One region of the Mycobacterium simiae genome, then DNA from elsewhere that is predicted to be linked to it. Evidence: predicted binding sites of a transcription regulator. Region 1 holds the regulator's gene; each other region holds the start of a gene.

Region 1 (7,222 bases):
TTGGACAAGAAGCTGACGGCCGAGCAAGCGGCGATGGCCAAGTGGTACTCCACCGAAAAGCAGGTACACCTCATCGACCGGTGCCTGCAGCTGCACGGCGGCTACGGCTACATGCGCGAATACCCGGTCGCGCGTTCCTATCTCGACGCCCGAGTCCAGACGATTTACGGCGGCACCACCGAGATCATGAAAGAAATCATCGGTCGGGGCCTCGGCGTTTAGCCGTCGATCGGCCCCTCGCCAATCGGCGCGACGGCGGTCAACCAATTCCGGTGCCACGCAACACCCGTCGCGGCGACGCGATGTTTGTGACACGACCGCCGCATAAATTGCCGGCTTACCCTGCGGTGGCCCGGGTATGGGGCAAGATGATCGGTGCCCATGAATTGCTTCTGCGAGCGAGTTCAGCGTCGGCGAACTGTTGGCGTCGAACAGGGCCAGCGCGTGGCTGGCTGGTCGCGACACGGTCGTCCGCCCGCATCATTTCGACATCAAAGCGGTATCCGTTTTCGTAATATTCGCGAATTGCCTTCGTATTTCTTGTTCGCTAGAGCAAAGTTGTGCGAGCCCGGCGATAATACGAACCCTGGTGGGGTTTGTGTCCCGCGTTCGGGCTATGCCCGCGCGCACGGTACGGGCACGGCCATGCGCAAGGGCATGTCCGCCGGCTGGGAGGCTTGGTGAACGGAGGAGGAGGTCAATTGCGCAGGCTCGCCGGGCGGGCGCTGATCAGCGTGGCGACCACAGCGTTGGCCGTCGTGCTGCTCGCACCTACCGCCTCAGCGTCTCCGATCGGCGACGCCGAAGCCGCCATCATGGCCGCGTGGGACAAGGCCGGCGGCGACACCTCACCCCTGGGACCTCGTAAGGGCGATGTCTATCCGGTCGCCGACGGCTTCGCCTGCGACTTCGACGGCGGAAAAATGTTCTTCACCACGGCCACGGGCGCGAAATTCGTGTACGGGCCGATTCTGGAAAAGTACGACATGCTGGGCGGTCCGGCAGGCAGCGATCTAGGTTTCCCGACCATCAATGAAGTGCCCGGACTGGCGGGGCCCGACAGCCGAGTGGTGACCTTATCGGCTAGCGACAAACCCGTGATCTTCTGGACGCCCGATCACGGTGCGTTCGTCGTGCGCGGAGCCCTGAACGCCGCGTGGGACAAGCTCGGCAGTTCGGGCGGCGTGCTCGGCCCGCCGGTCGGCGACGAGACCTACGACGGCGAGGTGTCCGCGCAGAAGTTCGCCGCTGGGCAGATCTCCTGGAACCGCAAGACCAAGGAATTCACCACTGAGCCAGCGGGATTGGCCGACCAGTTGAAGGGCCTGCAGGTGGCGATCGACCCCACCGCGGCGATCAACATGGCCTGGCGCGCGGCCGGCGGCGCCGGCGGTCCGCTGGGCGCCAAGCAGGGCGGTCAATACCCGATCGGCGGCGATGGCATCGTCCAGAACTTCGCCGGGGGCAAGGTGTTCTTCACCCCGGCGACCGGTGCGAACGCCGTCGAGAGCAACATCCTGGCGAAGTACGAATCGCTCGGCGGCCCGGTCAGCAGCGACCTGGGTTTCCCCATCACCAACGAGTCCGACGGCGGCGTCGGGCCGAACAGCCGCATCGTCACGTTCTCCGCGGCCGACAAGCCGGTGATCTTCTGGACCTCTGACCACGGTGCGTTCGTCGTGCGCGGCGCGATGAAGGCCGCCTGGGACAAGTTGCGCGGCCCGACCGGGAAGCTGGGCGCGCCGGTCGCCGATCAGACCGTCGACGGCGACGTGATCTCGCAGAAGTTCACCGGCGGCAAGATCTCGTGGAACCGCGCGAAGAACACCTTCTCCACCGATCCGGCCAATCTGGCTCCGTTGTTGTCCGGTCTGCAGGTGTCCGGCCAGAACCAGCCGAGCAGTTCGGTGGCGGCGCCGCACGCCAAGAATTGGTACACCTTCAACTGGTGGTATCTGCTGGCGCTGGTCCCGCTGCTGGTCTTGGTGCTGCTGGCGGTGTTCATGGCATTGCGGTGGCGACGCAACCGCGCCGAACGTAAGGCCGCCGCCCCCTACGGTTTCGACCGCGATGCCGATGTGGGCGGTTACGACGACGCCGGCGAACCGCGTTGGGAATCGGATTACCCGCCCGAATACACCGACGCCACAACCGAGCACCTGTCCTACGGTGACGTGCACCGACAGGACCACCCAGGTGGCCCGACCGCCGACGCGCCGCGGGTTCGGTGGCCGCACTCACCAGAAACGGCCGAGCCGGACGATGATGGTGGACTTGCCGTGGGTTACGACGATCGCTCGTCGCCCGAAGCGGAGGGGCAGTGGACGGGGGCGGAGGCCGACGAGCGCGACCCGGACACGGTCGACACCGATTCCATCCCCAAGGTGTCGGCGCAGGATCTGCGGGAGGCGGGCTACGACGACGAGCCCCCGGACGCCGGCTATCCGGACGTGGCCCAGGAAGTTGTCGTCCCGGAGGGCGCCTATCCGCACGGCACCGGCACCGAATACCTCGACGTCGCCGATCCGGATGCTATTGCCGAGGCCGGGTATCCGGCCGTCGCCGACGAGGATGCCGCGTATCCCGAGCCGGGTTATCCGATCGCCGAGGAGGAGGCGGCGGAACCCGAATATCCGGACGTCGCGGTGCGGCACACGCCTCCGGATGTCGAGGGCGCGCGCGGCGCGGCGGCGTCGAGAAGCGGGCGACACGCGGCCGCCGACGACGATGCCGACTTCGCGCCGGCCCTGGGGCCGGCTGGGCGGCCCACCATCCACATGCCGCTCGACGATCCGTACGAAATGCCCGACGGTTACCCCATCAAGGCCAGCGCCCGCTTCGGGTTGTACTACACGCCGGACAGCGATCTCTACCACGACACCCTCGCCGAAATCTGGCTGTCTAGCGAGGAGGCCGCGCTGGTCAACGGCTTCACGAAAGCCGACTAGCGCGCCGATTAGGGTCGGGTCGGCAGCGCAGCTTCGTCGCTACACCTTGCGGATCACGGTGACGACCTTGCCGAGCACGGTCGCCTCGTTGCCGGGAATGGGGTCGAACGCGGGGTTGTGCGGCATCAACCACACCTGGCCGTTGGCCCGCTTGAACGTCTTGACGGTCGCTTCGCCGTCGAGCATCGCGGCGACGATGTCGCCGTTGTCGGCGACATTCTGCTGTCGCACCACCACCCAGTCGCCGTCGCAGATCGCGGCCTCGACCATCGAGTCGCCGACCACTTTGAGCAGAAACAGCGTGCCCTCGCCGACCAGCTCGCGGGGGAGTGGGAAGACGTCCTCGACGGCCTCTTCGGCCAGGATCGGTCCACCGGCCGCGATGCGCCCGAGCACGGGCACGAACGTGGGTTCCGGCAACGTGTCGGAGCCGGCGACCTCGGTGACCGGCGCGGCAGGCGCGCCGTCGTCGGCGCCGCGCACATCCACCGCGCGCGGGCGGTTGGGGTCGCGGCGCAGATAACCTTTGCGTTCCAGGGTGCGCAGCTGATGAGCCACCGAGGAAGTCGACGTCAGGCCGACGGCGTCGCCGATCTCCCTGATACTCGGCGGGTATCCGCGGCTGGTCACCGATTCCCGGATGACGTTGAGGATGGTGCGCTGCCGCTGGGTAAGCGATGAATCCACGGATTGCAACCGATCTGCGGGGCCGGCTGCGGCGGGGTCGTTGCTGTCGCTCATGGGACGAATGTAGCCGCCCGCCGGTCGATAATCAAACATGTGTTCGACTGGCGTGTCGGGGTCTGCCGGCCCGGAAGCGACGCGGGAATAAATCGCATCACCTCGCGAATAACAATGGTGTAACTCTCGATCGGATCGGGTATTTGGGGCTCATGTCAGTGGTAGCGGCCAGCGGAACTTGTCGGTGGCGTGCCCTAGCGTTTTGCTCGTGCGACACGCTTCGCTCAAATGTTCGGAGTTCGAACACACGAGCGATAGTGTCGAACACACGAGCGAGGATTTAGTCGACCGGAGGAACGCACATGACGCTCATGCACACAGTCACACCGCGCACCGGCGGCGTCCGACGCCCCGTCGACGGGCTGGTCGCACGTCCTCGTTACAGCCACGAACGGCCGGCCGGCGCGCCGATGCGCTACCGCGGCACGGGCGTCACGATGTCCATGGCGCCGCACCGGCGGCGGCCGGTCACCGTGAAGACGACGCTGGGCCTGGCGTTGATGGCCGGGATCATCACGCTCTGGTTGGGCCTGATGGCCAACCTCGGGCAGATCGCCAACGGGGAACCCGCCAACGCAGCTGCTCCCGTCCCGGATCGGCTGTCGGTCGTGCAGGTCGAGCCCGGCGAGTCCCTGCAGGACCTCGCGCACCGGGTGGCACCGGCGGCCTCGGTCCGCCAGGTTGCCGACCGCATCCGCCAACTCAACAACCTCAGCTCCCCGGCGCTGGCCGCCGGCCAGACGCTGATCGCGCCCGTCGGCTGACGCCGGCGAAAGCTGCTGCGCGCCAGAGCGTCTCCACGCTCGACGCGCGGCGAGCGCGGGTACCGCAGCTGCATTGGCCGGGCGGCAGAGCACCCGGGTACGCTCGGAGTGTTCGCCGAGAGGCTGGCACAACGAAGGAGCGGCGGCCCATGCACTGTCCGTTCTGCCGCCATCCCGACTCGCGGGTGATCGATTCGCGCGAAACCGATGAAGGCCAAGCCATTCGGCGCCGCAGATCATGTCCGGAGTGCGGGCGCCGGTTCACCACCGTGGAAACCGCTGTTTTGGCCGTAGTCAAACGTAGCGGCGTTACCGAGCCGTTCAGCCGCGAAAAGGTCATCCGGGGGGTCCGCCGCGCCTGCCAGGGCCGCCAGGTCGACGAGGACGCCCTGAACCTGCTGGCCCAGCAGGTCGAGGACACGGTGCGTGCCGCCGGCTCACCCGAAGTCCCTAGCCACGAGGTCGGCCTGGCGATCCTGGGGCCGTTGCGCGATCTGGACGAGGTGGCCTACCTGCGGTTTGCGTCGGTGTACCGATCCTTTTCCTCGGCCGAGGATTTCGAACGCGAGATCGCGTCGCTGCGTCAGCACCGCAAGGTATCGACGCCCGGCTGATCGATGCCCGACCTGCATCCGGACCTCGAGGCGCTCGCGCCGCTGCTCGGCACCTGGGCCGGCCGTGGGGCGGGTGAATACCCGACGATCCAGCCCTTCGAGTACCTCGAAGAGGTGGTGTTCTCCCATGTGGGCAAGCCGTTTCTGGCCTACGCGCAAAAGACCAAGGCGGTGGCCGACGGCATGCCGCTGCACGCCGAGACCGGCTATCTGCGGGTGCCCGAACCCGGTCGCCTCGAATTGGTGCTTGCCCACCCCAGCGGCGTCACCGAGATCGAAGTCGGCTCCTACCAGGTGCGCGACGGTGTGATCGATATCGAGCTGGCCACCACGTCGGTGGGGCTGACACCCAGCGCCAAAGAGGTTTCCGCGCTGGAGCGTTCCTTGCGCATCGACGGCGACGAACTGTCGTACTCGATGCGGATGGGTGCGGTCGGTCAGCCCCTGCAGCATCATCTCGCCGCGGTACTGCGGCGCAAACCCTGACCCGCGCGCTGGTTTCCTACAGGTGTGTCACGCCGTCGGTGACGACCCGGCCACCGACGCGGACCCAGCCCTCGGGGCTCCATGTGGTTTGCAGTAACGAGCCCTTGCCCTGGATGATGCTCAGGTCGCGGCTGAGGTGGTCGGTGATGCGTATCGCCGCGGAGCCGGTCGCCTCGTCTTCGGGCACGCCGAGATGGGCCGCGAACATGCGTGAGCGCAGCGCACCGGCGGACCGGTCCAGCCATGTCCACAGATAATGCGCGGTGTTGTCGGCATATTCGCCGGGATCCTGGGCCAGAAGGTCATCGACAGAGTCGAATTCGTGCAGGGCGAATTCCGGCGCCCATTCCGATCGACCGCTGACGGCCACCACCTCGCCGTCGTCATGCACTTGCACGATTCCGGCGGGCACCGCAAGGGTGTTGACCGGCGTGCCGTTGGCTCGCAGCAACCACGCCGCGCCGACGCAGGGGTGCCCGGCGAACGGGATTTCGGTGCGCGGCGTATAGATGGCTGCGCGTGCGGTGGGCGAACCACCGATCGGCAGATTGACGAATATTGTTTCGCTATACCCTAATTCGCTTGCCAATCGCTGGCGATCGGCGGGCGCCACCTGGCTGGCATCCACCACGCCGAGCGGATTGCCGAATCTGCCGTCTTGGTCGGTGAAGACCCGCAACACCGTGACGTCGATGCCCATGAGCCGACTGTATCGACTCGGCCGCACGGCAGATTAGGTGGCGCTGCGCTCGTCGGAACCTATCGCGTTGAGCACCGCGACGCGTGTGTCATCCGAGCCGGTGACCGCGCGCTGAGCGCTGCCCGCACGCAGCAAGGCGCGCAGCGCCTCCTGGTCGTATGCCGCCGGCGCGGTGGTGTCGATGAACCGCTGTACGACTTCGATGAAGCGCGCGGGATCGTCGTGGAAGGGAAAATGGCCTGAACCTTCGAAGATCTCCAGACGCGAGCCGGGCATCGCGGCGTGGGCCATCCACGCGTGCCGGACCGGGACCACCACGTCCTTGGTGCCCCAGATGATCTGCGCCGGAATGGCTTCGGCCAAATAACATCGATCCAGGAAGGTGACGATCTGGCCGCGCCAATCCACCACGGCGCGCAGGGTGCGGCTGAACGCCGAGGAGGCCGTCGGTTCCGGCAGGTCGTCGAGGATGCGCAGCACGTTCGGTAAGTCCATGCCCAGCCCGGTCGAACCGATCGCCAGGCCTGCCAGCCGCCCGGCAAGCTGTACCGCCGGCAGCACCAGGGGCAACCGCAGTAGCGCCAGCGCCTCGCTGCCCATCGGCAGGGAGGCCAGCCGGAAGGCGACGTTGACGTCCTTGGTGACACCGCCGGCGGCGACCAGAATCAGCCGCTCGACCAGATGCGGGAACTGATAGGCGAATTGCATCGCCACACCACCGCCGAGGGAATGGCCGATGATGGTCACCCGCTCGATGTCGAGCACGGACAGCAGATCGCGCATGCCGTTGGCGTAGCCGGCCACCGAATAGTCCGCGCGCGGCTTGTCCGATCGGCCATGTCCGAGCAGGTCGGGGGCGATCACCGTGAAGCGCTGAGCGAGCTTGGCCTGCACCGTATTCCATGTGGTGGAGTTGTCGCCGATGCCGTGGATCAGCAGGATCGCCGGCCCGGAGCCGGCGATGCGGAA
Region 2 (7,222 bases), 110 kb from region 1:
ACACCGTCGACCTGATCGTCGACCCGGCCGCCCTGGTCAACCACGTATTGCCGTACAGCGAGCTGTTCGGTCCGAACGCGTTGGGCACCGCCGAGCTGATCCGCCTCGCACTGACCACCAAGTTGAAGCCGTACACCTACGTCTCCACGATCGGGGTTGGCGACCAGGTCACCCCCGGACAGTTCACCGAGGACGCCGACGTCCGGCAGATGAGCGCGACCCGGCGCGTCGACGACAGCTACGCCAATGGCTACGGCAACAGCAAGTGGGCCGGCGAAGTGCTGTTACGCGAGGCCAACGACCTGTGCGGGCTGCCGGTGGCGGTGTTCCGCTGCGACATGATCCTGGCCGACACCACCTACGCTGGTCAGCTCAACGTGTCGGACATGTTCACCCGGATGATGCTGAGCCTGGCGGCGACCGGCATCGCGCCCGGCTCGTTCTACGAGCTCGACGCCGAGGGCCGACGCCAACGCGCCCACTACGACGGGCTGCCGGTCGAGTTCATCGCCGAGGCGATCTCGACGTTGGGTGCCCAGACTGTGGACGGGTTCCGCACCTTCCACGTGATGAACCCCTACGACGACGGCATCGGCATGGACGAGTTCGTCGACTGGCTCATCGAGGTGGCCGGCTGCGCCATCCAGCGCGTCGACGACTACGCCGACTGGCTGCAGCGGTTCGAGACCAGCCTGCGCGGACTGCCCGAGAAGCAGCGCAACGCATCGCTGCTGCCGCTGCTGCACAACTACCAGAAGCCGGAGCGGCCGGTCCGGGGATCGATCGCCCCGACCGATCGGTTCCGTGCGGCCGTCCAGGAAGCCAAAGTCGGCCCCGACAAGGACATTCCGCACATCACGCCGCAGATCATCGCCAAATACATCAGCGACCTGAAACTGCTCGGAGTGCTCTGAGACCGCGGTAAACCGATCGCCAGCCCAGTTGGGGGCTGGCGATCGGTTTTTTCATGTGGTCTCAGCGCTGGGGATGCGGCCACCGCATGTACGACGAGCCTTGTCCGGGTGCGGCGTCGGCCCGATGCCGGCGCCAGCCGCCGGTCTTGTGTCCTTCGGCCGGTTCGACGCGCGGGGTGGTCAGCGCGTCGGGCTCGACCTCACGGTGTGGCTCCTGGAGCCCCGACATGTAGACGGGCTCGTCGCTGGCCGGCACCGTGGCCGAGCGCACCCGCGCCAGTGCCTCGATGTCGCTGGCCAGGCGCACCGCCAGGCGAGCGAGCGCGATGCCGCCGACGAAAACGATCAACGCGCCCAGGCCGGAGAAGTATGCGATTTCCAGTGCGGCCCGCTTGCGGTCGGTGGCGGCGATCGGATCCCCGGCCGATCCGATCCCCAGCACCGGCGCCAGGTCACGCCCGACGACGAACCACGCGCCGGAGATTACCGCCAGCCAGCCGCCCACGATCGCGGTGATGCGGTTACCAGAAAAGATCAGCAGCAAGCCGCCCAGCGCGGTCAGAGCACCCGGCAGCACCTCCAACCAGCCGCGGGCGGTGCTCCACGCCCAGTCTCGGTCGGGTGTGTACGCGAAATTGAGATGCGGGCCGATGAACGGAATCAACGCACCCCATGCACCCAGGACGATCAGCACCAACCCGCACACCGCACCGCGGGAGCGTGGCATCCACAATCTGCCTGGATGGCCGTCTCGTGCGTTCTTCATGGCTATCTCCTCTTTTGCGCCGGGCTACTTCAGCACGGCGTGGGTACCCTGCGGCGACCGGAAGTAACCCCGAGCGCCGCGAGGTTACGCGTTGAGGCCAAAAATGAGCAGCACGATCGAGATGACCGGGAAAAGTCCCTGCGTCACCGCGGCCCGGGCCTTGTCCCGCGCCGACGACACCAACACCAGCGCGGCCGCGGCCATGGATCCGACGCCGGCGAAGACGAGTGCGGCACCCACCCACCGGTGTCCCAGCGCGAGCGCGGTGATTCCGACTCCGGTCACGATGGCCAGGAATAGGTTGTAAAAGCCCTGATTGAACGCGAGCAGGCGGGTGATCTCGGCCTCCTCGGGTGTCGTTCCGAAAGTGGCGCGGGTGCGATCCGAGGTCCAGGTCAGTGATTCCATCGTGAAGATGTAGACGTGCAGCAGCGCCGCCAACGCGGCGAATACCAATCCGGCGGTGATCATGGTGCCTCCCTAGTCGAACAAGCCGGGCTGCGAAACCCCGGATGGCGGCGTCATACCGAGATGCGTCCAGGCCAGTGCGGTGGCTACCCGGCCGCGCGGTGTCCGCGCGATCATGCCCGCCCGCACCAGAAACGGCTCGCACACCTCCTCGACGGTGGCCGCCTCCTCCCCGACCGCGACCGCGAGCGTCGAAACCCCGACCGGGCCGCCGCCGAAACTGCGGGTCAGCGCCGAGAGCACGGCCCGGTCCAGCCGGTCCAGCCCGAGTTCGTCGACGTCGTAGACCTCCAGCGCCTGCTTGGCGACATCGCGGGTGATCACCCCGTCGGCGCGCACCTCGGCGAAATCGCGGACCCGGCGCAGCAGGCGGTTGGCGATGCGGGGTGTGCCCCGCGAGCGCCGCGCGATCTCGGCACCGGCCTCGGCACCCAGCTCAATGCCCAGGATTCCCGCGGATCGGGCCAGCACCCGCTCCAGGTCGGCGGGCTCGTAGAAGTCCATGTGCGCGGTGAAGCCGAACCGGTCCCGCAGCGGTCCGGTCAGGGCACCCGACCGGGTGGTTGCGCCGACCAACGTGAACGGCGCGACTTCGAGCGGAATCGACGTGGCCCCGGGGCCTTTGCCGACCACGACGTCGACCCGGAAGTCCTCCATCGCGAGGTAGAGCATCTCCTCGGCGGGCCGGGCGATGCGGTGGATCTCGTCGATAAACAGGACGTCGTGTTCGACCAGGTTGGACAGCATCGCGGCCAGATCCCCCGCGCGCTCCAGCGCCGGGCCCGAGGTCACCCGCAGCGACGACCCCAGTTCGGCGGCGATGATCATCGCCAGCGAGGTCTTGCCCAGCCCGGGCGGTCCGGACAGCAGGATGTGATCCGGTGTGCCGCCGCGGTTCTTGGCTCCCTCGATGACCAGCTGCAGCTGTTCGCGGACCCGCGCCTGTCCGATGAATTCCCGCAGCGACCGGGGCCGCAGGCTGACATCGATGTCGCCCTCGCCGACGGTGAGCGCCGGCGAGAGGTCACGGTCGGCATGATCGTCGGCGAAGTCCTCGTTCATTTGGACTTACCCAGCAGCGACAGCGCGGCCCGCAATGCGCCCGAAGTCGTTGCCTGCTCACCGTTTTCGCGGCTGGCGGCCAGCACGCTGTCGGTGGCTTCCTCGGCCTGCTTGGCCGCGAAACCCAGGCCGACGAGAGCTTCGACGACGGGGCCGCGCACCGCGTGGCCGTTGCGGCCCACACCCGCCGGCGCGGCCGCGGGCGCGCCCATCGGCGCAATCTTGTCGCGCAACTCCAGCACCATGCGCTCGGCACCGCGCTTGCCGATGCCGGGCACCCGGGTCAGCGCGGCGACGTCGCCGTCGGCCAGCGCCTGGCACAGTGTCGCGGCGTCGTGCACCGCCAGCGTCGCCATCGCCAGCCGCGGCCCCACCCCGGACACCGACAGCAACGTATGGAACAGGTCGCGGGTCTCGCCGTCGGGAAACCCGTACAGCGTCATCGAGTCCTCGCGCACGATCATCGCGGTGATCAGCCGGGCCTCGCTTCCCTGCCGCAGCGTCGCCAGCGTCGACGGTGTCGCGTTCACCCGGTAGCCGACGCCGGCGGCTTCGATCACCACGTGATCGAGCGCCACCTCGAGCACCTCACCGCGTACCGAGGAGATCATCGTCGCGCTCCCGCCTGAGCGGCCTTGGCTTGGGCCGTCTTGGCGGCCAGCTTCGCCCGATAGGCCCGGCGTTGTTGGGCGGCCAACGCTTCGGCGGCCGCCATCCGGGCCAGCATCGGCGCCCGCCAGCAATGGCAGATGGCCAGCGCCAGCGCATCGGCCGCATCGGCGGGGGTCGGTTTGGCTTGCAGCGTAAGGATTCTGGTGACCATCTCGGTGACCTGCGCCTTGTCGGCGGCGCCGTTGCCGGTGACCGCCGCCTTGACCTCGCTGGGGGTATGGAAGTGGACGTCGATGCCGCGCCGCGCCGCCGCCAGCGCGATCACGCCGCCGGCCTGGGCGGTGCCCATCACGGTCGACACGTTGTGCTGCGAGAACACTCGCTCGATCGCGATCACGTCGGGCCGGTGGGTGTCCAGCCAGTGCTCGACGGCATCGCTGATCGCCAGCAGTCGTTGGGGCAGCGCGGCATCCGACGGGGTGCGGACCACGTCGACGTCCAACGCCACCACCCTGCGCCCGCGGCCGCTCTCAACCACGGACAACCCGCATCGGGTCAGTCCGGGGTCGATGCCCATCACGCGCATGCTCCCACTCCCACTTCGTGCAGACCGACGTCCCGAACAGCTGTTCGATAGCGTAACGGTCGCGTCCGACCGCGCCGAACAGGACACGCCTCGGCCCCTGCCAAAAGCTGTTAATTTAGGCCCACGTTTGCTCCGCCGTCGCGGCGCCGGAAGGGTCTGTCGTGGGAACGCTGCTAGTGGTGTTGGCCGCGGTGCTGTTCATCGCGTCGATCGTGGTCTTGCTGATCGCGTCGCGGCGCTTCTCGAAAGCCCCGCGGCCGCAGGGACGCATCGATCCGATGGCCTTCGACGCCATGCCGCAGTTCGGGCCGCGTCAATTGGGCCCGGGCGCCGTCGTCAGCTACGCCGGCATCGATTACCTGGTGCGCGGGTCGGTGACCTTCCGCCAGGGACCATTCGTGTGGTGGGAGCACCTGCTGGAGGGCGGCGACCTGCCGACCTGGTTCGGCGTCGAATACGACGACGGCCGGCTAGAGCTGGTCATGTGGGTCACCCGCAAGGACCTGACGTTGCAGCCCGGCGACCCGGCCGTGGTAGACGGCACGACGTTTCGGGAGTCCGAGCGCGGCAAGGCCTCGTACACCACCGAGGGCACGACGGGCCTACCGGCCGGCGGCGAGATGGAGTTCGTCGACTGCGCCAACGCCGATGAGACGGTGCTGCTGTCCTTCGAGCGCTGGGCCCCCGACACGCCCTGGGAGATCTCGATCGGCAAGCCCGTGTCCCCGGGTGAGCTCACCGTCTACCCCGCGCCGCCGGCCGCGCCGTAGGACGCGCGGTGCCGCTCTACCAGCTCGCCGTGGCCCCGGCCGACGTGTCCGGCAGCAAGCTCGGACTCGCGCTCAACGCGCCCGCCCCGCCGCTGCTGGCCAGCCATGTGCTGCACCATCCCGGCGGCGGCGTGCTGCGCCTCGGCGTGTTGGGCGCCTCGCATCTGGTGACCATCGAGCATGCGGCCAGCAGCTTTTCCGAGCAGGTTTCCTGCGCCGCGGGCAGCGACGCCGCAACGCTGCCCGAGCACGCCGAGGCGTCGGGCTACCGCCTGCATTCGCACACCGGCAGCCACGACGAGACGTCGTTTCGCCGGCTGGCAAGCGAGCTGCGTGAGCGCTGCCGAACCGAAATCGGTTGGCTCGGCGGCACCTTCCCCGGTGACGACGCCGCGCTGACCGTGCTGGCCGCCGCACCCGACGGCACCGGCTGGCGCTGGCAGACGTGGCATCTGTACCCGCGCAATCCCGTCGGCGGCGAGGTGGTCCACACGGCCAGCCGGTGGCGACCGTGACGGGCAGGCAACTGCTCTGGCTTGCCGGCGGTCTGGCCGCGGCCTCGGTGATATCGCTGATCCTCGGGATCATCTTGTTGCAGAAGGACGTCGGGTCCTACATCGCGAGCCACTACCACGAGTACGCCCATGACGCCAACGGCACGCGATACCTCTGCAGCGGATCGCCCGACCATATCGCCGACACGCTCGCCGAGTATCAGGAACCCGAGGCGCGCGCCAGTGCCGGCGGCAACGACTACCTGCGCTACAGCAACAACATCGTGATCGTCGGCCCCGACGGCGCTCACCCGTGCAGCATCCGCGTCGAAAGTCTCAACGCCGGATACAACCACGGCTCGTTCATCTATCTCGGACCTGGCTTCACGCCGGGCGCACCGTCCAGCGGATCCGGCGGCAGTCCCGGCGGTCCGGGCGGAACCAAATAGCAAGGGAGGCAACGATGTGACGACCCGGCAGCAGGCGGTCGGCCCGGTGCGGCCGTCGACACGGTGGCGGGCCGTGCTGCTCGCGGCCGTCGCGGCGTGTGCGGCGTGCGGCATCATCTACGAATTGGCGCTGCTGACGCTCTCGGCGAGCCTGAACGGCGGCGGCATCGTCGCAACCTCCCTGATCGTCGCGGGCTACATCGCCGCCCTGGGGATGGGCGCCCTGGTGGTCAAGCCGCTGCTGGGGCGTGCGGGCATCGTCTTCGTCGCGGTCGAGGCGCTGCTGGGCGTCGTCGGCGGGTTGTCCGCGGCGGCGTTGTACGCCGTATATGCGTTTCTGGACGGAGCGGTCGGTTCGACCTGGGTGCTGGCGGTGGGTACGGCGCTGATCGGTGGCCTGGTCGGCGCCGAGGTGCCGCTGCTGATGACGCTGCTGCAGCGCGGTCGCACCTCGGGGGCGACCGACGCCGGCCGCACCTTGGCCAACCTCACCGCGGCCGACTACCTGGGCGCGCTGGTCGGCGGGTTGGTCTGGCCGTTCGCCCTGCTGCCGCACCTCGGGATGATCCGCGGCGCGGCGGCCACCGGCGTCATCAACCTGGTGGCGGCCGCCATCGTGGCGACGTTTTTGCTGCGGCACGTCATCTCGCTGCCGCAGCTGGCGACGGCGCTGGCCGCGCTGGCCGCTGCCCTGGGGCTGTTGATCGTGCTGCTCGTGAACGCGCACGACATCGAAACGACCAGCCGGCAACGTCTTTACGCCGACCCGATCATCGCCTACCGGCACACCGCCTATCAGGAGATCGTGGTCACCCGCCGCGGCAACGACACCCGGTTGTACCTCGACGGCGGGTTGCAGTTCTCCACCCGCGACGAATACCGCTACACCGAGAGCCTGGTCTACCCCGCGCTGGGCAGGGGCGCCCGATCGGTGCTCGTACTGGGCGGCGGCGACGGTCTGGCGGCACGAGAACTGCTGCGGCAGAACGGGATCGAAAGGATCGTCCAGGTGGAGCTGGATCCCGCGGTGATCGAAGTCGCGCGCACGACGCTGCGCGACGCCAATGCCGCGGCGCTGGACAACCCGCGGGTCGCCGTCGT
Region 3 (7,222 bases), 840 kb from region 1:
ATGGATCGTGCGAATCCGCGCCGGCCCCGCGCCGGCCACCCCGCAGAACAACACGACTTCCTGCAGAATGCCGTCGAACACCAGGTCCCGAAATGTGATCAGAGTGATTTCGCGGTACCGGCTGAGCAGAAATTCGCGCAATTGTGCGGCGTAACCGACTTGCAGTAATTCGGCAGGCAGTACCAGACCCACCCGTCCACCGTCGCGGACCGACACCGTGCTGGCCACCACGAAGGGTACCCAGGCGTTGGTCAACCGGCTCGGCCGCAGTCCCTCCTGACGCAGCAGTTCCAGGGCCGAATCACGTTGCGCGGCTGGCCAATTCCCAAACCGTATGTAGGGTGGATTGCCGGCGACCCCGTCCCAGCCGGCGTCGTCGTCGGCCAGCCATTGAAACAGGTTCGCAGTGTCCACCGCGGCGAACACTCGCGACTTCGCGGCCTCCCCGGCCAGCAGTTCCACCCCCCGCACCCGGTCGCTCAGCGCGGCCAGCTCACGCAGGATGCGTCCGTCGCCGCAGGACGGCTCGAGGACGCGTGGTCCGGCCTGCAGCACCCAGCGTGCCAGGAATCGCGCCACCGGCACGGGCGTGTAGTAGCCACCGCGGACCTTGTCGGCCGAGGCGGCCGCCTTGCCCGCGAACCTCTTCACCGGGTCAGTATTACTTGCGGATCAGCAGATCCCCAGGATTCACGGGATTGCGTAGGCCGTCGGCGCGCGCTTCTTCGGAGGCGTATCCGATCGCGATGGCGCCCAACGGCTCCCAATCGGGCCGTAGGCCGAGTTCGTCGCGCACCAGGTCGGCGGCGAAGATCGTCGAGCCGATCCAGCAACTGCCTACGCCCCGCACGGCCAGAGCGACCAGCAACGCCTGCACGGCCGCACCGACCGCGACCGTGAACATGGTGTGCTCGGCCGCGGTGCGTGCGGCGTCGGGATAGGAATGCGCGCCGTCGGGCACTAAGAACGGGATGACCACTTCGGGTGCGTCGTAGAGGATCTGACCGCGTGCCACCCGCCGGTCGATCGCGTCGGTGGGCTTGCCGTCGCCGGAAAGGTCGCTACGCCACTTGTCCTTCATGCGATCGAGCAGCCGCGTTCGGGTGGCCTGGGTGTGCAACCAGATGAACCGCACCGGCCGGGTGTGGTGGGGCGCGGGTGCGGTGAGTGCCTCGGCGACGGCCGCCTCGATCAGCTCCGGCGGCACCGGCTCCCGGCTGAACTGGCGCACCGATTTGCGCAACAGCTGCGCCTGCCGGCGGCCCATGTCGATGGCTTCGGCGGTGCCCAGCCAGAACAGATCCTCGGCACCGGGCCGCAGCAGCTGGCGGGCGGTGCTGCCGTCGTCGGCGACGTTGAGCCCCCGCACCACGGCCACCGGCATGGCGGTCAGCTTCCCTTTGACCAGATCGGCCGCCGCCGCCACTTCATCGGCCACCGCGATCTCGGTGACCACCAGTTCATTGCCGTGCTCGTCGACCGCACCCGAATATCCATGCAGCACAGCCAAACCGGAAGCGCCGATCGCCGCGTCGATCTGACCGTTGCGCCAGGCCCGGCCCATCGTGTCGGTGAGCACCACCGCGACGTTGACGCCGAGCTGCTCGCGCAGCGCGGCCCGCAGGCGGGCGGCGCTGCCGTCCGGGTCAATCGGCAGCAGCGCGAGTTCGGTTCGGCCGACGTTGGATCCGTCCACCCCGGCGGCGGCCTGAATCAATCCCAGCCGGTTCTCGGTGATCAGCGTGCGGCCCTTGCGGGCCAGCACCCGTACCGCCTCGGCGTCGACCAGCTTGCGCCGGAGCGCGTCGCGTTCGTCCGGGTCCTCAGGCGCCGCCACCAGCCGGCCCTCGCATTTGGAGACCACCTTGCTGGTGACCACCACGACGTCGCCGTCGCGCAGCCACGGCGCACCCGCCGCCACCGCCGCAGCGAGATCGTCGCCGGGACGGAACTCGGGGAGTCCGGTGACGGGCAGGATCTCGATCGCCGCGGCGGTGCCATGCTCTCGCGGACCGGTCACGCCGCCACACCCGCAACATCGAGTCCGGCGCGCACCATCTGTGCCGTCGCGTGCGGATCGCTCATCAACAGCGGCACCGCGCGCACCGCGACGCCGTCGATGTCGGCAACGTCGCCCTCGTGGATCAACCAGCAGTCCAGGATGCCGGTGCCGGCGCGGGCGCCGAAATGCCGGCCCACGGCCTCGGCGGTGGATTCCACGCCGATCACCTCGAGGCAGGCATCCGCCATGCCGCGCAACGGCTTTCCGCCGATGATCGGCGAATAGCCGACGACGGGAGCTGCCGCCGCCCGCAGCGCGCCGCGAATACCGGGCACGGCCAGGATCGCGCCGACGCTCACCACTGGATTCGACGGCGCCAGCATGATGATGTCGGCTTCGCCGATGGCCTGCACCGCTTCGGTTGTGGCGCTGGCCGTTTCGGCGCCAACGAACGCGAAGCTGTGGGTCGGCACCTTGGCTCGATAGCGCACCCACCACTCCTGGAAGTGGATCGCGCGGCGGCTGTCGTCGGCGGGATCGGTGATCACCACATGCGTTTCGCAGCGGTCGTCGCTGGCGGGCACCAACTGCGCGCCGGGCCGCCACCGGTCGCACAGCGCGGTGGTGATCTGCGACAGCGGGTAGCCGGCGTTGAGCATCTGGGTGCGTACCAAGTGCGTGCCCAAATCCCGATCACCGAGTTGGAACCAATCCGGCTGCACCCCGTAACGCGCCAATTCCTCTTTGGCGTGCCAGGTTTCGTTGCGGTGCCCCCACCCCCGCTCGGGATCGACACCTCCACCTAAGGTATACATGCAAGTGTCCAAGTCCGGACAAACCCGAACTCCATGGATCCAGGCATCGTCGCCGATGTTCACCACCGCGGTCAGCTCGTGGCCGGAATCTTGTTCGTCGGTGGCGAACTGACCCAGACCGAGGAACTGTTGAACACCCAGCAGAAACCGGGCGCCGCCGACTCCGCCGACCAGAACGGTGACCTTCACACCGGACGACAGTACCGTTCGGTCACAGTGGGCCGGGTTGTTGTGATGAAGGTTGTGATGAACACGCCGACGGCTCGCGATAACAGAAACGCCGGAAATTGATCACGAGATGGTATGGAAAATCGCCGTAACGCTTGACCCGGCAGATTAACCCGTGTCTAATCACATCAGTGTCATTTCCCGGTTGGCCGGCCGGTTCCGGTGTCGCAGACCGAGATTCGATCACTTGTTCGAATGTCTGTCACATCAGAACAGCGGAAGTCATCCACTCTCCCAAAATGAAGCTGAGGAGGCGTACGACGCATGTCTTACGAACACCTACGGGGCGTCATACCTAGCACTGAGCGCGCCACGATCAGCTCCGCGCCGGCCCCAATCATCCGGCCGCACTTGACCGTGGTTCCTGACGCGCCAGCCGCATTCGAGCCCGAGCCGTTGCCGGAGCCCACCCCCGACCAATGGCAGGACCGTGCCCTGTGCGCGCAGACCGATCCCGAGGCCTTCTTCCCGGAGAAGGGCGGGTCCACCCGCGAGGCCAAGAAGATCTGCCTGGGGTGCGAGGTACGCCATGAATGCCTCGAGTACGCGCTGGCCCATGACGAGCGCTTCGGCATCTGGGGTGGACTCTCCGAGCGGGAGCGCCGCCGCCTCAAGCGCGGCATCATCTGAGCACTGAGTATTTGTGTTATTCGTCGTCGATCGTCGGGTCGATGACGGTAGGTTCGACGTCGAGATAGATCGCCACCTGGGCCACCAGTATTTCATGCAATAACTCGCCGAGTTCGACCGAATCTTTAGCGCGCCGCTCAATGGGCTTACGAAACAACACAATTCGCGCTCGTGTTGCGTTGCCGCGCACATCCACACCGGCCGGGATCAACCGAGCTAACGCGATCGGCCCGTCGGCCACCACCTCCGGTGGCCACTGCACGCTGTCCGGATCCTTCGCGGCGATCCGCGGAATCTCATCGACCGCCACATCGAGGTCGGACACCCGCGACTGCCACCGCCGCTCGATCGGCTCGTAGGCCTCCAGCACCGCCATGTCGAAACGCTCGGCCCGGCTGCGCCATCCCGGCACCGTCGGCGGCAGCAAAGGACCGCGCATATCGCGGCCGCGCCGAGTTGCCCGGTGTGCAGCCGCGCGGCCCGCCGGTCGTCCGTTGCGCGGGAAACTGCGCCAATCGCCCACGCGCCGATGGTAACGGTTGGACATCGCGGCCCGAGCGGTTGCGCGTGTCCGCGCTTCGGCGGCGTTTCCGCACGATAGCCTTTCGGACGTGAACGTTCCCCGTCGCTGCTGTCGGCCCGGGTGCCCGCATTACGCCGTGGCGACTTTGACGTTCGTGTACTCGGACTCGACGGCGGTCGTAGGACCGCTGGCGACCGCGCGCGAACCGCATTCGTGGGACTTGTGCGTCGGTCACGCGGGCCGAATCACCGCACCCCGCGGGTGGGATCTGGTCCGCCACGCTGGGCCGCTCAACTACGAGCCCACCAATCCCGACGAGGACGACTTGGTCGCCCTGGCCGACGCGGTGCGCGAACGCGGCTCGGGTCAGGGGGCGCTGCCGTACGCCGGCGCGACCGGCACACCGTTGAACGGCTTTGCCCCCGATCCCCATCTCCATCCCACCGGCACCCAGGCCACTGCGCCGAGCAGCACCGTGTACGCCGCACCCGAGAAACGGTCCGGACGCCGGCGCGGTCATCTTCGGGTGTTGCCCGATCCTTCGGACTAGCACGACGCCGGGGCCGATAGGCTGACGCTAAAAGGCCAATCATTCCCCGGCGTCAGGAGGCCCCGCATGTCTCGGCCCGCGGCGACCGTCCACCGAGTCATCAAGGCGTATGACGTTCGCGGACTGGTCGGCGAAGAGATCGACGAGTCGCTGGTCGCCGATGTCGGCGCCGCGTTCGCCGCGCTGATGCGCGGGGAAGGCGCGACCCGCGTGGCGATCGGTCACGACATGCGGGACAGTTCGCCGTCGCTGGCGGCCGCCTTCGCCACCGGCGTCACCGGACAAGGCCTAGACGTCGTGCGGATCGGGCTGGCGTCTACCGATCAGCTGTATTTCGCCTCCGGTTTGCTGGACTGCCCCGGCGCGATGTTCACCGCCAGCCACAATCCCGCCGCCTACAACGGCATCAAGCTCTGCCGGGCCGGCGCGAAACCCGTCGGAGCGGACAGCGGGCTGAAGGTCATCACCGAGGATCTGATCACCGGAGTCGCAACCTATGACGGCGACCGCGGGACCGTCACCGACCGCGACGTGCTCGCCGACTACGGCGCGTTTCTGCGTTCGCTGGTGCAGACCGCCGGACTGCGTCCGCTGCGGGTAGCGGTGGACGCCGGCAACGGCATGGCCGGCCACACCGCACCGGCGGTGCTGGGCACGATCGACTCGATCACCTTGTTGCCGTTGTATTTCGAGCTGGACGGTTCGTTCCCCAATCACGAGGCCAACCCGCTGGATCCGGCCAATCTGCTGGACTTGCAGCGCTATGTGCGTGAGTCCGGGGCCGACATCGGGTTGGCTTTCGACGGCGACGCCGACCGCTGCTTCGTGGTCGACGAGCGCGGCCTGCCGGTGTCCCCGTCGACGGTGACGAGCCTGGTGGCCGCCCGCGAACTGGGCCGGGAGATCGGTGCTACCGTCATCCACAATTTGATCACCTCGCGAGCGGTGCCCGAACTGGTCGCCGAGCGCGGCGGCACACCGCTGCGGTCGCGGGTCGGGCACTCCTATATCAAGGCGCTGATGGCCGAGACCGGCGCGATCTTCGGCGGCGAGCATTCGGCACACTACTATTTCCGTGACTTCTGGGGCGCCGACTCGGGCATGCTGGCGGCGCTATACGTGCTGGCCGCCCTGGGCGAGCAGGACCGGCCGCTGTCGGAGCTGACCGCGGACTACCAGCGCTACGAGTCCTCCGGTGAACTCAACTTCCGGGTAGACGACGCCGCACTATGCGTGGACGCGGTGTTGAGGTCCTTCGGTAGCCGCATCCACTCCATCGATCACATGGACGGGGTGACAGTGGATTTGGGCAACGGCAGCTGGTTCAATCTGCGTACCTCCAACACCGAGCCGTTGCTGCGGCTCAACGCGGAGGGGCGCACCGCCGAAGACGTGGAGGCGATGATCGCCCACATCAGTGCCGAGATCACCGCGCAAGTGCGGGCGGACGAGAGCGTGCCGTGAACGCCACCCGGGCGATCGATTTCGAAGACACCGACGGCTTACTCGCCGCCGATCGACAAGGCTCGCTAAGGGCCGCGTCATCGGCGGGCGCACAGGTGCGCGCCGTTGCCGCGGCCGCCGAGGAAGGCGACCTGAACTCGTTGCGCACCGAAGACCGACCCCGCAGCGTGATCTGGGTGGCCGGCCGCGGGACGGCCGAGACGGCCGGCGCCGTGTTGGCCGCGACGCAGGGCGGCGCGGCGGCGGCACCGATCGCAATGCTCTCCGAGGCCCCGCCCTGGGTTGGGGCACTGGACGTGTTGGTCATCGCCGGTGACGACCCCGGCGATCCGGCTTTGGTCAGTGCCGCCGCGACCGGGGTGCGCCGCGGCGCACGGGTCGTCGTCGTCGCCCCGTACGAAGGCCCGTTGCGGGATGCCACGGCCGGCCGGGCCGCGGTGCTGGCGCCGCGGCTGTGGCTTCCCGACGAGTTCGGCCTGTGTCGATACCTGGCCGCCGGCCTGGCCACGCTGCAGGCGGTGGACCCTCGGCTGGACATCGACATCCCGGCACTGGCCGACGAACTGGACGCCGAAGCGCTGCGTAACAGCGCGGGCCGGGAGCTGTTCACCAACCCGGCCAAGACCTTGGCCTCGCGCCTCCTCAATCACCAAGTCGCACTGGCCGGTGACGACGCGGCGACGCTGGCGCTGGCCCGGCACGGCAGCTCGGTGCTGCTGCGCCTTGCGCATCAGGTGGTCGCCGCGACGGGGCTGGCCGATGCGGTGCTGGCGCTGCGCGAATCGGCGGTCGGTGACGGTCCGTCGTCGGTGGATGCCTTGTTCCACGACGAGGAGATCGACGGACCGCTGCCGCAACGGCTGCGGGTGCTCGCCCTGACGCTGACCGGGGATCGGACCGTGGCTGCCGCACGAGTCGCCGGACTCGACGACGTCTACCTGGTCACGGCCGAAGACGTGCCCGAGGAACCCGGCACCACGGAGGGTCTGGCCGCTGACCGCGAGCCGGGC

The links. Region 1 encodes LexA, which represses DNA repair genes until DNA is damaged. Its sites were predicted from a motif close to CGAACANNTGTTCG; they were not measured.
Region 2: a site for LexA is predicted at 4,442-4,455, ahead of ruvC (crossover junction endodeoxyribonuclease RuvC). Genes of this name have one in related genera too.
Region 3: a site for LexA is predicted at 3,226-3,239, ahead of cofD (2-phospho-L-lactate transferase). Genes of this name have one in related genera too.

What each region holds. Positions count from the first base shown of each region.
Region 1 is NZ_AP022568.1:554,515-561,736, reverse strand. It holds gene G6N33_RS02545 (acyl-CoA dehydrogenase family protein) at 1-222, shown strand, start outside; gene G6N33_RS02540 (sunset domain-containing protein) at 681-2,948, shown strand; gene lexA (transcriptional repressor LexA) at 2,988-3,689, opposite strand; gene G6N33_RS02530 (LysM peptidoglycan-binding domain-containing protein) at 3,992-4,453, shown strand; gene nrdR (transcriptional regulator NrdR) at 4,603-5,067, shown strand; gene G6N33_RS02520 (peroxynitrite isomerase) at 5,071-5,553, shown strand; gene G6N33_RS02515 (PhzF family phenazine biosynthesis protein) at 5,570-6,253, opposite strand; gene G6N33_RS02510 (alpha/beta fold hydrolase) at 6,287-7,222, opposite strand, start outside.
Region 2 is NZ_AP022568.1:447,916-455,137, forward strand. It holds gene car (carboxylic acid reductase) at 1-914, shown strand, start outside; gene G6N33_RS01915 (hypothetical protein) at 976-1,680, opposite strand; gene G6N33_RS01920 (DUF1304 domain-containing protein) at 1,765-2,151, opposite strand; gene ruvB (Holliday junction branch migration DNA helicase RuvB) at 2,161-3,210, opposite strand; gene ruvA (Holliday junction branch migration protein RuvA) at 3,207-3,821, opposite strand; gene ruvC (crossover junction endodeoxyribonuclease RuvC) at 3,818-4,408, opposite strand; gene G6N33_RS01940 (DUF4178 domain-containing protein) at 4,570-5,178, shown strand; gene G6N33_RS01945 (DUF2617 family protein) at 5,187-5,693, shown strand; gene G6N33_RS01950 (DUF4247 domain-containing protein) at 5,690-6,121, shown strand; gene G6N33_RS01955 (polyamine aminopropyltransferase) at 6,138-7,222, shown strand, end outside.
Region 3 is NZ_AP022568.1:1,398,552-1,405,773, reverse strand. It holds gene G6N33_RS06455 (Eco57I restriction-modification methylase domain-containing protein) at 1-651, opposite strand, end outside; gene G6N33_RS06450 (coenzyme F420-0:L-glutamate ligase) at 662-2,020, opposite strand; gene cofD (2-phospho-L-lactate transferase) at 2,017-3,006, opposite strand; gene G6N33_RS06440 (WhiB family transcriptional regulator) at 3,310-3,675, shown strand; gene G6N33_RS06435 (metallopeptidase family protein) at 3,692-4,114, opposite strand; gene G6N33_RS06430 (DUF3499 domain-containing protein) at 4,287-4,748, shown strand; gene G6N33_RS06425 (phosphomannomutase/phosphoglucomutase) at 4,815-6,212, shown strand; gene G6N33_RS06420 (hypothetical protein) at 6,209-7,222, shown strand, end outside.